Lactiplantibacillus plantarum: one gene and its partner. The protein of the gene in region 2 interacts with the protein of the main gene of each other region in a pairwise test. Links are inferred from orthologs where the notes say so. Each region holds a gene or a part of one and is shown on either strand. Other genes may lie near its edges.

Region 1 (8,865 bases), 1.0 Mb from region 2 along the record:
CAGACCGCGAGCAAAGTCGTTGCCCGAACCTCCAGGAATGTAGGCGAGCGGGATCGGTTCAGCTTGTGGGACCTGCATAATACCATTCAAGGCCTCGTTCAGTGTGCCATCACCACCAATGACCAGAATGACCGGGGTCACGTTTGGTCGTCGTTGAATGGTTTTAACGTACTCATTTGCGAGCCGAATTGTGTGGCCGGCATATTCAGAAATTCGATATTCAAATCGAATCTGTCGTTGTTCTAGAATCGGCTTGACGGTTTCCCAAACGACCTTACCGTGACCAGATCCTGCCAGTTCATTAATAATAATGTAGTATTCAGCAATCAAAATTACACCTCATATCAGTCTTACACCATAAAAAACCGGAACGAGATCGTTCCGGCAAGTAGTTAGTTCATAATCAACATTGGCAGAATCATTGGGTGCCGTTCAGTCTTATCAAATAAGAAACTCTGCAGGTCGTCAATAATCGCATTGCGGATAGTCGCTTCGGTTGCTTTATCCGACTTCATTTTGCGCCGGATCGTACGGAAGACATGCCGCCGGGCTTCGTTAATTAGATCGCCAGACTCGCGCATGTAGACAAAACCACGTGACAGAATATCTGGACCAGCTTGGATCTCTTTTTTGTTCAAATTGATGGTAGCAACGACAACAACCAAACCTTCTTCCGAAAGCACTTGGCGGTCGCGTAACACAACGTTACCAATATCGCCGATTCCAGAACCATCAACATAGACATCGCCAGCACCAAAGTGACCGGCAACCCGGGCAGAATCCTTCGTAAAGGCAAGCACATCACCATTTTCAAGGATAAAACTATGGTCTAGTGGCACACCACATTGTTCGGCCAGTTCGGTGTGAATCTTCAACATTCGATATTCACCGTGAATCGGCATAAAGAACTTTGGTTTCATCAGCCGTAGCATCAGTTTCTGTTCTTCCTGACCACCATGACCAGATGTATGAATGTTATTGACTTTACCATGAATGACATTCGCACCGGCTTCTTCGAGTTCGTTGATTACGTGGTTAACACTTAACGTATTACCAGGAATCGGTGAACTTGAAAAGATCACGGTGTCGCCAGGTTCAATAGAAATCTGGCGATGAGTACCGTTGGCAATTCGCGAGAGCGCCGCCATTGGTTCACCCTGGGAACCAGTACATAGAATCATGACTTTATTGGCGGGGAGGGAGCGTAAATCGTTAGCATCAACGATGGCTTCGTCAGGGATGTTTAAATAGCCTAATTCACGTCCGTTGACGATAGCTGCTTCCATACTACGCCCAAATACCGCGATTTTACGATGATGTTCAAGGGCGACCTGCGCTGCCTCTTGAATCCGCGAGATGTTAGAAGCAAAGGTAGCAAAGATGATTCGACCTTCAACTTGTTCAAAAATGTGGCGAATTGATTGCGCCACCCACCGTTCAGACTTCGTCCAGATTGGCCGTTCGGCGTTAGTACTGTCTGACATTAGCGCCAAGACACCACGTTCACCGAGATGCGCCATCTTTTGAAGGTTCGGCGGCTGGTTAGTAATTGGTGTCAGATCGAACTTATAGTCTCCGGTCTCTACAATCGTGCCAGGTGGTGTTTGAACGGCGATTCCCAGTGTATCAGGAATTGAATGGGTCGTTCTGAAGAACGAGACACGCGTCTTACGGAACTTGAGCACCGTATCTTCATTGATCTCGTGTAATTCAGTTGTTTTTAATAACCCGTGTTCCTCTAACTTACCCTTAATCAAGGCTAAGGCTAGGGGGCCGGCATAGATTGGCACGTTGATCTGTTTTAATAGGAATGGAATCCCACCGATATGATCTTCATGACCGTGCGTAATCACTAAAGCTTTTATTTTTTGCTGATTTGCAACTAGATAAGAATAGTCTGGAATAACGTAATCAATTCCGAGAAGTTCATCTTCAGGGAATTTAATTCCGGCATCAATCAGAATAATCTCATCTTGAAATTGGATACCATAGGTATTTTTCCCAATTTCTCCCAAACCGCCGACTGCAAAAACAGCGGTTTCGTTATTTTTGACGTTTAACCGTTTCATTTATTGAACTCCGTTAGGTGATACTCTGGATTTTTTTGTTCGTAATCCAAGAAGTTACCTTCTAACGGTTCGATAAATTCGATGTTGTGATCTGTATTATCTTCCACTAAGGTCCGTGCCGCTACTTCGGTCTCGGCTTCGAGATACAAAGATTGGGTCGTTTCCCGTTGTGGGTTCCGTTCTTTGGTTTCTTGGTAATATACTTTGTAAATCATGCGTAAAACTCCTTAATATAAACAAGATTTATTTAGATACTAAGTAATCTAAATAGATAGCAAAAATAAAAGTTTGATCCGTACACCAGGTTGTGTAAACACAACAATTATCTTACATTTTAGCATAATTTGAGATGGGTGTATACAATGTTAACTTTCTTCAAAAATAGAGCGGTTAAAAGAATTTTTTTTGATGAAACATGCTATGCTAAACATAAGTAATAAAATGAAAAATTCCTAAAATTGTGAATCATTATACAAAAAAAGAATTGAGGGTTGAGCATGCAGAGTTGGTTAACAATCATTGGTGGGGTACTAATGGCAATCGTCGTTTATGAATTGCTGCGACGGCAAGTGCTGAAGCGTGCGGCGTTGAAGATTCGGCGGGCTGGCCAACGAACGGTTGATAGTGCGATGGTAGCAGCATTCAAAGTGCTCGCAAATGCGATGACGATTCAAGAGGTTGCGGGGGCGATTCATTCGGTGCCCGTCGCAGACGTCTGGGGGCGTGGTGTGATGGCCTTTGAGTACGTGCTAGATGCACCAGGCATGGTCACGGCCGATTTGCCAGAAGTTCGGCGATTATTCAATAACGAATTGCAAGCGTACGCAATTCACAATCAGGTGGTTGCTTTCCGGGAAGCTGGACCAGCGTTACGAGTGACTGATGCGTGGCTGCGCAGCGGACAGCTCCACTTAGATATTGCCTATTTGATGAATGAGGCCACTTTAGAGTATTTGGAAGATTTGCGTCGGTTGAATTCGAGTGCACCAAAAAAGCAGTCCTGAACATTTCAGGACTGCTTTTTTAAATGACTTTAAGAAATTAGAACTAAATCATCATCAGCGGCAAATGGATTGTCGCCATTGATATGGTCGTAGAATAAAATACCATGAAGATGATCAATTTCATGTTGACAAACAATGGCCGGATAATTCTTGAGACGAATCTTTTTCTCTTCACCAGCCATATTATAGTAGCGTAACGTAATCCGATCGTGTCGAATAACGTAGCCAGCAATATCACGGTCGACGGATAAACAACCTTCACCTTCAGTTAAGGCGCCGGGTTGGACGGAGTGACTGATGATCACGGGATTGATAATGACGTCTTTAAAGACCGGTTCATCATCTTCATTTTCACTCGGAACAAGGACAGCAGCCATCTGTTCCGAAACGTCGACTTGCGGTGCAGCTAAACCAACACCGGCACGCAGTCCGTATTTTTTAGCCAATTCGGGATTCTGGCTGTTTTCTAAGTATTCCATCATGTCATTGGCCAACTTCTGATCAGCTTCACTCAACGGAAATTTAACTTGCTTTGCTTCCGCGCGTAACGTGTGATTACCTTCGCGGATAATGTCGCGCATTTTAATCAATTCCAATTACCTCCAAAATTAAGATCGCGCAGTTTACACTTAATATCTAGTTTATCATAAGCCTACGCCAAAAAGTAGCGCCCGTTATGAAAAAGATGAAAACAGAATTAAGCACAAATTAAATAGTTCACAATCATTTGGACAGAAAAAGCCGGCTTTTCGCTCTTTGGAAGGGCTTGCAAAAGATGAAACGCAATGGTAAATTAGACTTGTAATTATGAAAACGATTACGAACGCGGTGCGATGCACAACGTTTGTACGTTCATGAAAGGGATGTGTCATTTATGGACAACGAAAAACCAATTGTTGATTTTGGTGCGATCCGCGATGCACTTGGGAAAGACTTTGAGCCCGTGCAAGTATTGGATGGTCAAGATAAAGTAATTAAACCAGAAATTGTCTCTAAATATTCAAACGAACAACTCGTTGAATTCTTTAAATTAATGTTATGGGAACGGACGTTACATCAACGTTCTAACGCTTTGACACGGCAAGGACGCTTAGGATTCTATGCGCCGACTGAGGGCCAAGAAGCCAGTGAGATGGGGAGTAACGCCGCGATGAAGAAAACCGACGTTTTAATGCCTGCTTATCGTGATATTCCACAATTGATTCAACACGGACTACCTGTTTACAAAGCGTTCCTGTGGTCTCGTGGTCATGTCTTGGGTAACGAATATCCAGAAGACTTCCATGCAATGCCACCACAGATTATTATCGGCGCTCAATACGTACAAGCTGCCGGTGTGGCTTTAGGGATTAAAAAGAACGGTACCGAAGACAAAGTTGCCTACACTTATACTGGTGATGGTGGGACTTCGCAAGGTGACTTCTATGAAGGTATGAACTTTGCCGGAGCCTTCGAAGCACCGGCCGTCTTCATTGTTCAAAACAATGGTTATGCCATTTCAGTACCACGGCGCAAGCAAACAGCTGCGAAGACGTTGGCTCAAAAAGCAGTTGCTGCCGGTATTCCAAGTGTTCAGGTCGATGGGATGGACTTCCTAGCTGTTTATGAAGTAACAAAGGCCGCCCGGGAATACGCTGCTGCTGGCAACGGTCCTGTCATGATTGAAACGCTGACATACCGGTTTGGCCCGCATACGAATGCTGGGGATGATCCTAAGCGTTACCGGACTAAGGACGAAGAACAACCTTGGTTCGATAATGATCCATTGATTCGTTACCGTAAGTACTTGACTGATCAAGGTGTTTGGTCAGAAGATCAAGAAAACGAATACGTTGAACAAGTTAAAGAAGATATCAAGGCTGCTGTTAAACAAGCAGATGAAGCACCAAAGCAAAAAATGACCGAATTCTTGGGGAATGTTTTTGAGGAACAACCACAAAACATTCAACAACAAATTACGGAATTCCAAGCAAAGGAGTCGAAGTAACATGTCAAAGAAAACGTATATTCAAGCGATCACCGATGCACTTCGATTAGAACTCGGGTCAGACGAAAAGACCTTAGTTTTTGGTGAAGATGTTGGTAAAAACGGTGGGGTCTTCCGGGCAACTGATGGCCTGCAAGCCGAATTTGGTGAAGATCGTGTTTTTGACACTCCTTTAGCAGAATCCGGTATTGGCGGTTTATCAATTGGGCTGGCATTGGAAGGTTTCCGGCCAATCCCTGAAATTCAATTCCTTGGATTCATTTTTGAAACTTTGGATTCAATTGCTGGTCAAATGTCACGGGAACGTTTCCGGACAGGTGGCACTCGGCATATGCCGATTACCATTCGATCACCATATGGTGGTGGAACGCATACACCAGAAATGCACGCGGACTCATTAGAAGGCTATTTAGCTCAAATTCCTGGTTTGCGGGTCGTGACGCCATCTAATCCTTACGATGCCAAGGGGCTATTAATTTCTTCTATTCGGAATAACGATCCAGTTTTCTTCCTTGAAAACTTGAAGTTATACCGGTCAATGAAGGCGGATATTCCGGATGAAGCTTATACCGTTCCGTTAGATAAAGCAAACGTGGTTCGTGAAGGTACTGATATTTCCTTGATTGCTTACAGTGCACAAGTTAACCAGTCACTGAAGGTTGCGGAAAAGCTCGAAAAAGAAGGAATCTCCGTTGAAGTTGTTGACTTACGGACCTTGTCACCTTTAGATGAAGAAACAATTCTCAAGTCTGTTCAAAAGACTGGTCGGGCCGTTGCGATTCAAGAAGCACAACGACAGGCTGGGATTGCTGCGAACGTTGCTTCACTGATTGCTGAAAAAGGTGCGCTTTATCTCAGTGCCCCAGTTGGCCGGGTGTACGCACCAGATACGGTCTACCCATTCGGATTAGCAGAAGACGATTGGTTACCAGCTGAAGATGAAATTGAGGCAAAAACCCGCGAAATCTTGAACTATTAATCAAGACGCGGCATCGAAAAACAGTCACCTGAGACTGTCATGAAAGGAAGTTATCCAATGGCTTACGAGTTTAAATTACCAGAGCTTGGTGAAGGTCTTGAAGAAGGCGAAATTGCATCATGGCTCGTAAAACCTGGTGATGAAGTCAAAGAAGACGATTCTCTAGTTGAAATTCAAAATGATAAATCGGTGGAAGAATTACCATCGCCAGTAAGTGGTAAAGTTATTGATATTTTAGTTCCAGAAGGTGAAACGGCTAAAATTGGTGATGTGATCGTCACGATTGACGATGGTTCTGGCGACGCTGCGCCAGCGGCTAAGGCTGAAACACCAGCGGCTACTAAGACGGAAGCCCCGGCAAGTGAAGCAGCTGAAACTCCCGCTGCAACATCAGCACAACCGACTGGAACCCCGGCTGCGGGCAATCCTAATAAACGGGTCTTGGCAATGCCATCAGTGCGCCAGTACGCACGTGATAAGGACATTGACATCACGTTAGTTACGCCAACTGGTGCCCATGGTCAGATCACAAAGCAAGATATTGACAATTACACGGGTGCGCCAGCGGCAACGGGTGCTAAACCGGCAGCTACGCCAGCGACAACGGCTCCGGCTGCAAGTGAAGCACCAGCACCAACACCAGTTAAACCATATGTTTCTGACACACCTGAATTAGAGACGCGTGAAAAGATGACGCCAATTCGGAAGGCAATCTCTAAGGCTATGGTGAACAGTAAACACACCGCGCCACATGTTACTTTATTTGATGAAGTTGAAGTGAGTGCGTTGATGGCACACCGGAAGAAGTACAAGCAAGTTGCTTTGGATCGCGACATCCATCTTACCTTCTTACCATACTTCGTGAAAGCTTTGGTTGCGGTTTTACAACAATTCCCAGAATTGAACGCGTCGATCGATGATGCAAACAAGGAAATTGTTTACAAACACTACTTCAATATTGGGGTAGCTACCGATACTGACCGTGGATTGTTAGTGCCAAATATTAAGCACGCTGAAGGTAAGGGCTTGTTTGCAATTGCCAAAGAAATTACTGACAATACGCAAAAAGCTTACGATGGCAAGTTAAAGGCCAGTGAAATGAGTGGTGGGTCTATTACTATTAGTAATATTGGCTCAATTGGTGGCGGCTGGTTTACCCCAGTTATCAACCAACCGGAAGTTGCCATTTTAGGTGTTGGGCGTATCGGTAAGGAACCTTACGTCAATGACGATGGTGAAATCGTTGTTGGTAAGATGCAGAAGTTGTCCTTGAGTTTTGATCACCGTCTGATTGATGGTGCAACAGCACAACGGGCAATGAACTTATTGAAGCAATTGTTACATGATCCAGAATTACTTTTGATGGAAGGATGAGGTCAGAATGGTTGTAGGAGATTTTGCTGAAGAACGCGATACAATGATCATCGGCGCGGGCCCTGGGGGTTACGTCGCTGCGATTCGGGCCGCGGAACTCGGCCAAAAAGTCACCGTGGTGGAAAAGGAATATATCGGTGGTGTCTGCCTTAACGTTGGTTGTATTCCATCAAAAGCTTTGATCAGTGCTGGTCATCGGCTACAAGAAGCCAAGGACAGTAAGATCTTTGGTATTAAAAATATTCAGGATCCGGTGTTGGATTTTAAAGTGACCCAGGACTGGAAAGACCATCAAGTTGTTGATCGGTTGACTGGTGGCGTTGAAATGCTGCTCAAGAAGCATAAGGTGGAAGTGGTCCGTGGGGAAGCCTATATGCATGATAATCATACCTTACGGGTGATGAATGGTGACCATACTGGTCAGACTTATAAATTCAAACATTTGATCATCGCAACTGGTTCACGGCCAGTTGAAATTCCGGGCTTCAAGTTCAGTGGTCGGGTCGTTGACTCGACGGGTGGCTTGAATTTGCCCGAAGTGCCTAAAGAATTAGTGGTTATCGGTGGTGGGTACATTGGTTCTGAGTTGGCTGGTGCCTATGCCAACCTCGGTGCTCACGTGACGATTCTTGAAGGGACACCGCAAATCTTACCTAACTTCGAAAAAGATATGGTCAAGCTTGTCTTGAACAGCTTTAAGAAGAAGGGGGTTGATGTCATTACTAATGCGATGGCTAAAAACTCCGAACAAGATGATAGTGGCGTTACGGTTACCTACGCTGTCGACGGGAAAGAAACTGAGATTCATGCTGACTATGTTATGGTCACGGTTGGTCGGCGGCCTAATACTGACGACATGGGCTTGGAATACACTGACGTCAAGTTAACGAAGCGCGGCTTGATCGAAGTTGATGAACAGGGGCGGACGGCCGCTGAGGATATTTTCGCAATCGGAGATATTGTCGCCGGTGCTGCGCTGGCACACAAAGCTTTTGCTGAAGCCAAAGTTGCTGCTGGTGCAATCAGTGGCAAGAAGACGGCGAACGACTACGTTTCAATTCCGGCAGTTTGCTTTACTGATCCAGAATTGGCAACAGTTGGCATGACGAAGGCTGAAGCTGAAGAAGCCGGCTTGCAGGTGAAGACGTCGAAGTTTCCATTTGCTGGTAATGGTCGTGCAATCTCGTTGAACGCCATGGACGGCTTCTTCCGTCTTGTCAGTACGAAGGACGAAGGCACCATTGTCGGCGCCCAAATTGCCGGACCAGGTGCCAGTGATTTGATTTCTGAATTAAGCGTTGCGGTCAATGGTGGGATGAATGTCGAAGACCTTGCTTTGACGATTCATCCACACCCGACCCTAGGTGAAGTAGTTCAAGAAGCGGCGGATGAAGCGATGGGTTACCCAACGCACATCTAAAGCGGATGATGGCTTAATAAAAGTTTGAGGCG
Region 2 (8,798 bases):
GTGGCTATAGCTGGTGGCTCATTAGCCCAACGTGTCCACCCTGAAAATCCCAATGGAACGATGAGGTTACTTATCGTAATCCCAATGAGACTCATGAGTGCAAGCCCCTTTAAGGTTGGTGCGGTCGTCAAAAGCAGTGGCAGTAAGTAGGTCAATTCAATCATTGTTACCGGGCAAACAAATCGTCCACTAGTATAAAAGTGTTGCTGCAGTTGAGTGGGTTCCAAGTGTCGTAACCAACTTTGACGGTAACTGGTTGCGGTGGTAATCATTAGCCAGTGCAGTGTCAACAACATCAAGCTACCAAGCAAGACACTGCTACTGAGCGGCCCGGTTTGCAACCAGCGTGTTAATATTAACTGGGTCCAACCCCAACTAGTTAACGTCACGCCAGTTAAGCACGCGGTCATTAACAGACTGAAGGTCAATGAACGCAGGCCGAACCATAAAACAACTATGCCGATGATTAATCCGAGTGTGAGCCATCTCAGTGCGTGGGTCGCAATCAGGGTATGCTGATAGTGCTGTTGCTGTGTTACCCCGGTTGTTAGGATTTTGGCGTGCGCTAAGGGCGGGGCGAGTAGGCTGTCGTGGGTGACTGCCTGAAGTCGTTGCAGGGTCCTGCGACTAGCCGCACTAGCCGGCGCTGATTTCAAAGTGACCGTTAGCTGTGTCATGCTTAAATCACTACTAATATTAGTAAAAAGACTGTTTTGATAGGCCTGATTAGTAGCCGCGTTAGCAGGCAGGTAAAAACTCCGGCCAACTTGACTAGCGGCTAAATCATGTAGATAGGTCTTCGTATTTTTCAGTGAAGCGAGTAAGGTGGTTAAGGGTTGAACGGTCTGCTTCAATGATTGGTTGACGTGGTGAACACGCTGATCAACGTGTCCAGCTTCGGTTGCGACCGTAGTTTGGGCCGTTACCACGTGATTTAGTGCGGTTGTCATGCGGTCAGTCAGGTGATCTAACTTGGTGACCTGCTGATTGACTTTGGTTAAATCGGGTTCAGCCTCAGCTGATGTCGTTAGCGTCGTGTCAATAGCCTGTAATTGCCGTTGCACTTGATCATTCAGTTCAGCCAAATCATTGATGCGGTCGGACAACTGGTCGACCGACTTGGTATGGCGACTAGTCGCTGCTTGTTCCAGACTTTGTTGGTCAGTCGTGAGTTGGCTCTTGAGTTTCGCCATACTCGTCAGTTTACCAGCCAAATCAATGTTGATAGTCGCAAGTTGCTGGTTAACGTAGAAATTACTTAGTGGTTGGCCGGTGGGCTGGGTCACTGAGATGACTTGAGCCACATTTGGTACGGCCCGCAGTTTAGTCGTCAGGTGATCGATTGTTTGTAATGATTGCTGCTGCGTTAAATTCTGCGGTGCTCGTAGTGTAATTGTGATTGGCGCCGTGGCACCGGTACCGAAGTGAGCTTGGACTAATTGCTGACCTAATTCAGCATTACTAAGCTGATTTTGGCGCCAGGGTCGTAAGTTGTCATCGGCAAACTGGCCGTTAGCAAGAATGAGGCCGGGGAGTAGTAACAGTGCGACGGCCAAGCTCCCAAGCGCTGGCTGCCAGTAGCCGAACTTGCTCAATTGGCCCCATAGATTGCGTGGACGGGTCGGCCAAGCCGTTGTTCCTGGCCAAAATAAATTATCACCGAGCCAAGCGGTAAAGGCGTAATTGAGCGGCGGTACCGCCAGTAAGGTGATTCCAAGCGCTACAGTAATGGCCCAAGCAGCGGCTAATGAGATGAAGGCAGTCCAGTGTAAAGTGATGGTTATGAGTATTAATGGGATAAAAACAAGTGCCCACTGTCGATATTGAAGTGTCAGAATTTTGAGACTGACAGTGGTCGGTGCGGTTGGTGCGCTCGATTGCCAATACGCGTACATAAAGTGCCATGTCAATAGACTAGTCAGTATTAAACTGATTAGACCAGCAAGGCTCAGCGCATTAGCCGTCAGTGGCCAATGCCAAGCTAAACGCGCGTTAGTGATAAAGCTAATCGTTGTGATCAGAGTGACCACTTGACACAGTAAGTTCAGTAATGGCACTAACAGTGAGCGGAAGATGAGGCCGAGAATGATTAAACTGAGCAGACTACCGACAAGCATGCTAATCAGCAAGTTGCGACGTTGTTGTTGCACGTGTTGTTGGTAGATCAAGTCCGTACTGGTGACACTCGTATTGAGGTCGGCGATTGCAATCGCATTATTAAGTTGATTTGCAATCACAGATAGGTCAGCCCGGGATGTCTGAACGGCGACAAGGGCTAATTCGGTGGAACCATCATTGGAACGTAATAAGTGCCAGTCATTAGTCATACCGGTTGGCGTTCGAAGCTGGTTAATGCCATAATCATCGGCTCGGCGATTAAGTTTGGCTAGGGTCGTGGAGATTTGTTGGCGTTGCTGTTTGGATAATTTACCATTTGAATTGTTGAAGACTAACGTTAAGGACTGGCTGTTGGTTAACCCGTGACCCCATTGTTGTTGATATTTAGGACTCGTTGTTGCATCTTGTGGCATTGCGGTTTGTTCATTCACAAACGTGGTAATGTTCGGTAAAATCAGAATACTTGCAAACACCACGATTCCCCAGAAAAATAAGAACAACCACTTTGGTTTTAATAATTTTCGCATTCGTCTTGACGCCCCCACATCAATTACTTTATTTTGACTTAATCTTACCATATCAGGTGTTAGAGAAGCAGTTTGGTCGTCAGTTTGAAAAGTTAATTACAGTAATTACTTGTGAGTTATGGTATCCTAAAACGCTGTGGGAGGTGCTGATTTTGAAAACAGATCGATTTCAGGCGTTCAGTGATGGTATTTTTGCCATTTTAATTACAATTTTAGTCTTAGAATTTCACATTCCTGATTACCAACCGGGACATTTACTGGCGGCACTATTAGCGCAATGGCCGTTGATCTTGTCGTATGTCTTTTCGTATTTCTACGTTGGCACGCTGTGGTTATTTCATCATGATTATTTCAACATGCTACAACGAATTGATCGCAACGTTAATATGCTAAACTTATTAATGCTCTTTAGTATCACCTTATTGGATTACCCGATGTCATTAGTGGCAGATGCGTTGACAACTGGTAATCGACAGGATATGCAAACGGCATTTATCGTTTATGATTTGGTTGCCCTGTTTATTTCGGCGACATTTTATTTCATGTACGCTTATCTGCATCATCACCAGGATCTAAAGAAGCCGGGAATCTCAATGGCTTTTTATACCGCAATTAAGTTTGATCCGGTTCGAAGTGTCACGATTTATGGCTTAGCCATCGTGGCAACGTTTTGGTCGGTATGGTTAGGTGCAATCTTACTAGCAGGTGGCATCATTTTTCACTTTTTGGCCTACTTACGGATGAGTCGCCAGCTAGAACAGGCGAAGGGAGGGACGGCATAATGGATTATTCAAGTTTATTAGGACCTGATCGTTATGATCTCGCCGTGACGTTAGCCAAGCAGTATCATCTTGACCCCAGCCAGGTCTTGTTCGGCTATTTGCAAGTGGTTAGTCAAGTTACGGGTGGTCCGAATGCAGCGCAAGCTGATTTACATGAGCCCCAAGTACGAGCAGCAATCAATCAGGAATTTGATCATTTTTTGAAGCAGCGTCATTAATTAAAAATCACGATGTGAGTTCAGTCTCAACATCGTGATTTTTTAGTTTCAATCGGCAGGAAAGAGGTACGGGGTTCGCCAGGTTGTTGCCATTTCAGGTGTTAGTGTCAGTCGTTGTTCGTGACCAGTCGTGCGTGGAATAAAGCGGTAAGTACGAGTCGCTAACGTGATCAAACAACGATAGTGCGTGTAGTTGTGGCTGATGAGATGGCGACGGTCGGCGTGGTATGGCAAGCTTACTTCTTGTAACCAGCGGAATAAAGTGGTCGGCACTTGTTGCGGTGCTAGCTGCGGTGTTCCCAGTCGTCGAAGTGCCATGTGAATGAAACGATCAGTGGGAATCGGCCCGCTCGGTAATGGTTGCTTAGTCTGAATCACGTGCTGAGCAGCCTGACGAGTGGCAGTTGTAATCTGGTTGCCAGATACTGCTAAATAACGATTTAGTCGGCGCTGATGGTCGCTTAGGACTGGTGTATTGGTCAGGACGCCGGCTGGATTCGGTTGCGCCGTCAGTGGGCCACCAGTGGGTTCGATGACGGCACTGGTGTGTGCATCACTGAGATACCAGTGAAAGGGATAGACTTCACCAGTGTCATCACCCCAGGACGCACCGACCAGGTTAACACTTGGCAGATCGGCGATCACGGCTGCGACTGATTGGTGTTCACCTAAAGCCCAGTTGATGAAGGCTTGGGGTGTTAAATTAATTTGGTTGACTTGTGGTTGAGTGGCGTATTCAACGGCGTGGGGCAAGTACAGTTCAGCACACATCAAACCAGCTTCGTTAATGCCGTCAGCCATCAAACAAGCCTTAAAGTGGTCAGGTAGCCGACCACCACCGAGAATGGCATACTGCGTCATACGCGTCGTCGCTAACCCAGTTGGCCACGGATAACGGCGCGGCAAAAAAATTGGCCGCCAAGGTGTCGTTGTTGGAAAGTCCATGGTGCGGGCGAAGTAGCGGTGATTGTCAGTATCAAGATAAGTTAAGCTGGTACACATGGCGCGGCCTCCTTTGAATTAGGTTCATTATACGTCAAAATAGGCGACAGCTAAATGACTGTTTAATTAACGATGGTAACGGTTACTTTTTTTGATGATCTGCGTGTGCAAAACAGCTGGCAGTGCAATCAGTGACAGATTAATTTATGGTCGGATGGAACTCATTATTTTCTAATCTTTACAAACGTGCTATAATGAGGTTTCAATAACTATCAAAGCGAGGTCTTCATAGTGAGTGGATATAACGTCGCGATTGTCGGTGCAACTGGTGCAGTTGGCGCGCGGATGATCAAAATGGTGGAACAGACGAGTTTACCTGTCAACTCAGTTAAACTTTTGGCATCAAGCCGTTCAGCCGGTAAACAATTACAGTTCAATGGTCAAGCCTTAACTGTTGAAGAGACCGTTCCTGAATCATTCGAAGGAATTGATTTAGCCCTCTTCTCAGCGGGTGGCTCAGTATCTAAGAAGTTCGCCCCTGAAGCAGTCAAACGGGGTGCCGTAGTTGTTGATAATACAAGTGCTTTCCGGATGGACCCAAAGATTCCGTTAGTTGTTCCTGAAGTTAACCCTGAAGCATTGAAGCTTCATCATGGAATCGTGGCTAACCCGAACTGCTCAACCATCCAAATGGTCGTTGCTTTGGAACCAGTGCGCAAGGCATTTGGTTTGAAGCGGGTCATTGTTTCAACCTATCAAGCCGTTGGTGGTGCTGGTAACCGGGCCTTGAAGGAATTGCATGATGAGACGGAAGCCTACTTAAAAGGTGAAGAGATGGAAGCTCATATCTTACCTGTTGCGGGCGACAAAAAGCATTATCCAATTGCCTTCAATGCGTTACCACAAATTGACGTGTTTGAAGAAGATGGCTACACCCATGAAGAATGGAAGATGATCCATGAAACCAAAAAGATTATGTGTGGCGGCGACATGGACAGTAAGGATATCAAAGTAACGGCAACTTGTGTGCGGATTCCGGTGCCAGTGAGTCACTCCGAATCAGTTTACTTTGAAGTTGAAGATCCTAAGGCAACCGTCAAGGGCATTCAAGATGCTTTGGCAGCTGCACCAGGCGTGGTCTTACAAGACGACCCTGATAACCAAATTTATCCGCAAGCGCATAATGCGGAAGGTTCTAAAGACACGTTCGTTGGTCGGGTTCGTCCTGACCAAGAAACGCCACAAGCCTTCCACATGTGGAACGTTTCCGACAACCTCTTAAAGGGTGCTGCTTGGAACTCAGTTCAGATTGCGGAAACCATGGACAAGATGGGTTTATTGCACATGCAATAAAACTAATTTGTTAAGGGTAATGAAAAGCTGATCGCTAGAATCAATATTCTGGCGACCAGCTTTTTTTGATGTCGAATTATTCGAGCGTTAGAGTCAGATAAAATATAATAAGCGTCATGTTGAAATTAGGTTCGTTTTAGAAAGCAATATTAAGAATTTGTTAAGCTAAAACTGATGAGTGTCCTTTATCCTTGTCCTGGAGTCAGCTCCAGCATATAAGCTAAGTTTATTCAAAGTTAGTGAATGGTCAATGAGATGTCATGATGTTAATTTGCTAGCTAGAATAAAATTTTAACGCGAATATGGAGGAATTAATAATGAAATCAATTAATTGGTCAACGGACTATTTACCAGGGCATACTGATAATTTCGTGTCAAACGAGGTCATTACAGACGGTGTGACTTTAGCGGCTGTTTGGAAAAATTTAGTCGATACATCGAAGTGGACGACGTATTATGACAATGCGACTAACATTATTTTGGATGATCAAACGAATACTGAACTAAAGTTTGCGGAACATTTCCGATTTGATACATTTGGTTTTCCTATCGATGCCCAGGTCATGGAACTCGTTGAACCGACGGATGGTGAAACAGCACGACTAGCATGGCATGGCTGGCAAAATGGTGATGCAGATACTCAATTTGATGTCTATCACGCTTTCTTAATTGAAAAATTGACAGATGGCCGGATTCGATTATTAACACAAGAATCGCAAGTTGGACAGCCTGCTAAAGACTTAGCTAATCAAACACCCAATCCGATGCTAAATGGTCACCAAAGCTGGTTAGATGGGTTAGTCAAGGCTGCTAAAAGGACTATGACTGAGTAAAGTAGTAGCTCAGCAAGATTAATAGGAGTGATTAAAAGATGAAAACATGGTTTATTACAGGAACTTCAAGTGGTTTTGGAAAGGAACTCGCGACAATTGTTGCACGTCAGTCTGACACTCAGCTGATTGCGGCTGCCCGCCACACCGATGATTTAGCCTACCTAGATGTTTTTGACGCGACGCGTATTGAGAAAGTAAGCATTGATGTGACAAATGAATCACAAATTAAAACTGGGGTCGCTCAAGCGATTCAACGTTTTGGAACTATTGATGTTTTAGTGAACAATGCTGGCTTAGGCTATTTTTCAACAATTGAAGAAAGTGATATGGCGAAAGTTCGCTACATGTTTGAAGTTAACGTTATGGGACTCGCTAACGTGACTAGGACCGTTTTACCGACCATGCGGGCACACCATGCTGGGATAATTATTAATTTATCATCGGCGTTGGCATTGACGACACTACCAACTATGGGCTTTTACAGTGCGACAAAGTATGCAGTTGAGGGGTATAGTGATACCTTGCGGCAAGAAGTAAAAGACTTGGGGATTCAAATTATGACGGTTGAACCAAGTGGCGCTCGAACGCAGTGGTCAGGGCGGTCATCCCAAAAGATGGTACCGACAATTGCAGATTACGCCGCGTTTAGTGACGCGATTACGACGGTATCGGACTCGGTTACTCAGGCACCGGGCAATCCGCACCGAATTGCTCAGGTTATGTTTGATCAGGCCAATTTGGTAGAAGTACCGGCACACTTGCCATTAGGTGAATTTGCCTATCAAGGTGGACTCGCTAATTTACAAAGCATTGTTAGTGAAATTAAGTCACGTGAGGACCTTTCATTATCGACAGACGATTAGCTGCGTTAAGATAGTGGTTAAACGACAATCGAGGAGGTTCAGTTCAGTATGAGTTATTCAATCGGACAAGTAGCTGATAAGTTAGGAGTGACGATTGATACCATTCGTTACTATGATAAGTCGGGATTACTGCCATTCGTGAAGCGTAATTCAATTGGCCGGCGTGAATTTACTGATAATGATCTACATTTGATGAGGACCATTGTATGTCTCAAAAATGCGGGTGTGTCAGTAGCTGACATTGCTACTTTTATTGCGCTCAGACTCGAAGGTGATACGACATTAAACGATCGTTACCAATTACTCAAAACGCATGAGCAGGAATTACAACAGCGGATTACCGACTTACAGGATACGATGAGTTATTTGAAGTTTAAGGAGTGGTATTATGAGACCGCTACGGCTGCCGGACATGAGGATATTCATTTTGTACCGGGTACTAATGAAGTTCTTCCCGGTCTTGACCAGGAATATGATGCGTATTTGAAGGCGACCGGTCAACTGGTTGAGCTGTCTCGATTTGCTAATGTAAAGGATTATCGGTTGCGCAAGCGATAGTCCTTAGCAGTTTCAGTTTAATCGATGAAACTGTACAGAAAAACTGGTTTTGATAGCTTGGATATTGGATAAGAATAACCAAAATAAAAGGTTCTGAATTGTCAGTTGTTTGACAGTTCGGAACCTTTTGAAATTAAAAGCAGCGTATATTTAAGCAATTAGTTGTAAGACTTGTCTAACTAGCGCCACTGGTACGGGTTGATCCAGGCCAATGTTCAGCCGCTTTTGACCGGTTGCGTAACCAGCAGTTTTAGCAGCAGTGAGGGTCGCATCGTCAAGGTCGGCTGAAATACTTAGACTGACGTGGGCCTGATAAGCAGCAATGCTAACGTATTGTTTGTCATGTTCATAGAACGGCAAATTCCACTTGATTTTAGCAGTAAAGTCAAGCAATTCCGATGTAATCAGTTGGGCAAGGGTGCTCAAGATTGGTTGTGCAGCGATTGCAGCTTTATTGATGTAATCGTTGGTGTCCGTGACTTTAACTCGACTAGGCATTTTTAAAACCTCCTTTATTTACGAAATGAATTGCGTCGTAGCAACCAAATGGTTAGGGCACATAGTGCAACGGCGATGAATACCGTAATCTCCCAACCGAATGGAT

Evidence for each region.
Region 1: the proteins of E5260_RS04400 (region 2) and def interact in binary tests that used the Escherichia coli proteins (3 or more experiments, as listed by UniProt). The link is inferred for Lactiplantibacillus plantarum from one-to-one orthologs.

The regions. Positions count from the first base shown.
Region 1 is NZ_CP039121.1:1,985,269-1,994,133, reverse strand. What follows is about bases 1,884-4,790. They hold def (peptide deformylase), read right to left. Parts: upstream 3,664-4,790; coding sequence 3,103-3,663; downstream 1,884-3,102. Other genes in these bases: pdhA (pyruvate dehydrogenase (acetyl-transferring) E1 component subunit alpha), read left to right, coding at 3,948-4,790; E5260_RS09225 (hypothetical protein), read left to right, coding at 2,567-3,073; E5260_RS09230 (DNA-directed RNA polymerase subunit epsilon), read right to left, coding at 2,066-2,284; rnjA (ribonuclease J1), read right to left, coding at 1,884-2,069. In the rest of the region: E5260_RS09240 (diacylglycerol/lipid kinase family protein), read right to left, coding at 1-330; more of rnjA, read right to left, coding at 393-1,883; more of pdhA, read left to right, coding at 4,791-5,060; E5260_RS09210 (alpha-ketoacid dehydrogenase subunit beta), read left to right, coding at 5,062-6,039; E5260_RS09205 (2-oxo acid dehydrogenase subunit E2), read left to right, coding at 6,097-7,413; lpdA (dihydrolipoyl dehydrogenase), read left to right, coding at 7,421-8,833. UniProt on the Escherichia coli protein: Removes the formyl group from the N-terminal Met of newly synthesized proteins. Requires at least a dipeptide for an efficient rate of reaction. N-terminal L-methionine is a prerequisite for activity but the enzyme has broad specificity at other positions.
Region 2 is NZ_CP039121.1:986,415-995,212, forward strand. The notes cover bases 4,070-6,909. They hold E5260_RS04400 (aspartate-semialdehyde dehydrogenase), read left to right. Parts: upstream 4,070-4,878; coding sequence 4,879-5,940; downstream 5,941-6,909. Other genes in these bases: E5260_RS04395 (linear amide C-N hydrolase), read right to left, coding at 4,070-4,647; E5260_RS04405 (SRPBCC family protein), read left to right, coding at 6,258-6,773; E5260_RS04410 (SDR family oxidoreductase), read left to right, coding at 6,812-6,909. Outside these bases: E5260_RS04380 (MMPL family transporter), read right to left, coding at 1-2,645; E5260_RS04385 (TMEM175 family protein), read left to right, coding at 2,651-3,427; E5260_RS04390 (hypothetical protein), read left to right, coding at 3,427-3,645; more of E5260_RS04395, read right to left, coding at 3,694-4,069; more of E5260_RS04410, read left to right, coding at 6,910-7,636; E5260_RS04415 (MerR family transcriptional regulator), read left to right, coding at 7,685-8,194; E5260_RS04420 (DUF1801 domain-containing protein), read right to left, coding at 8,345-8,692; E5260_RS04425 (magnesium transporter CorA family protein), read right to left, coding at 8,707-8,798.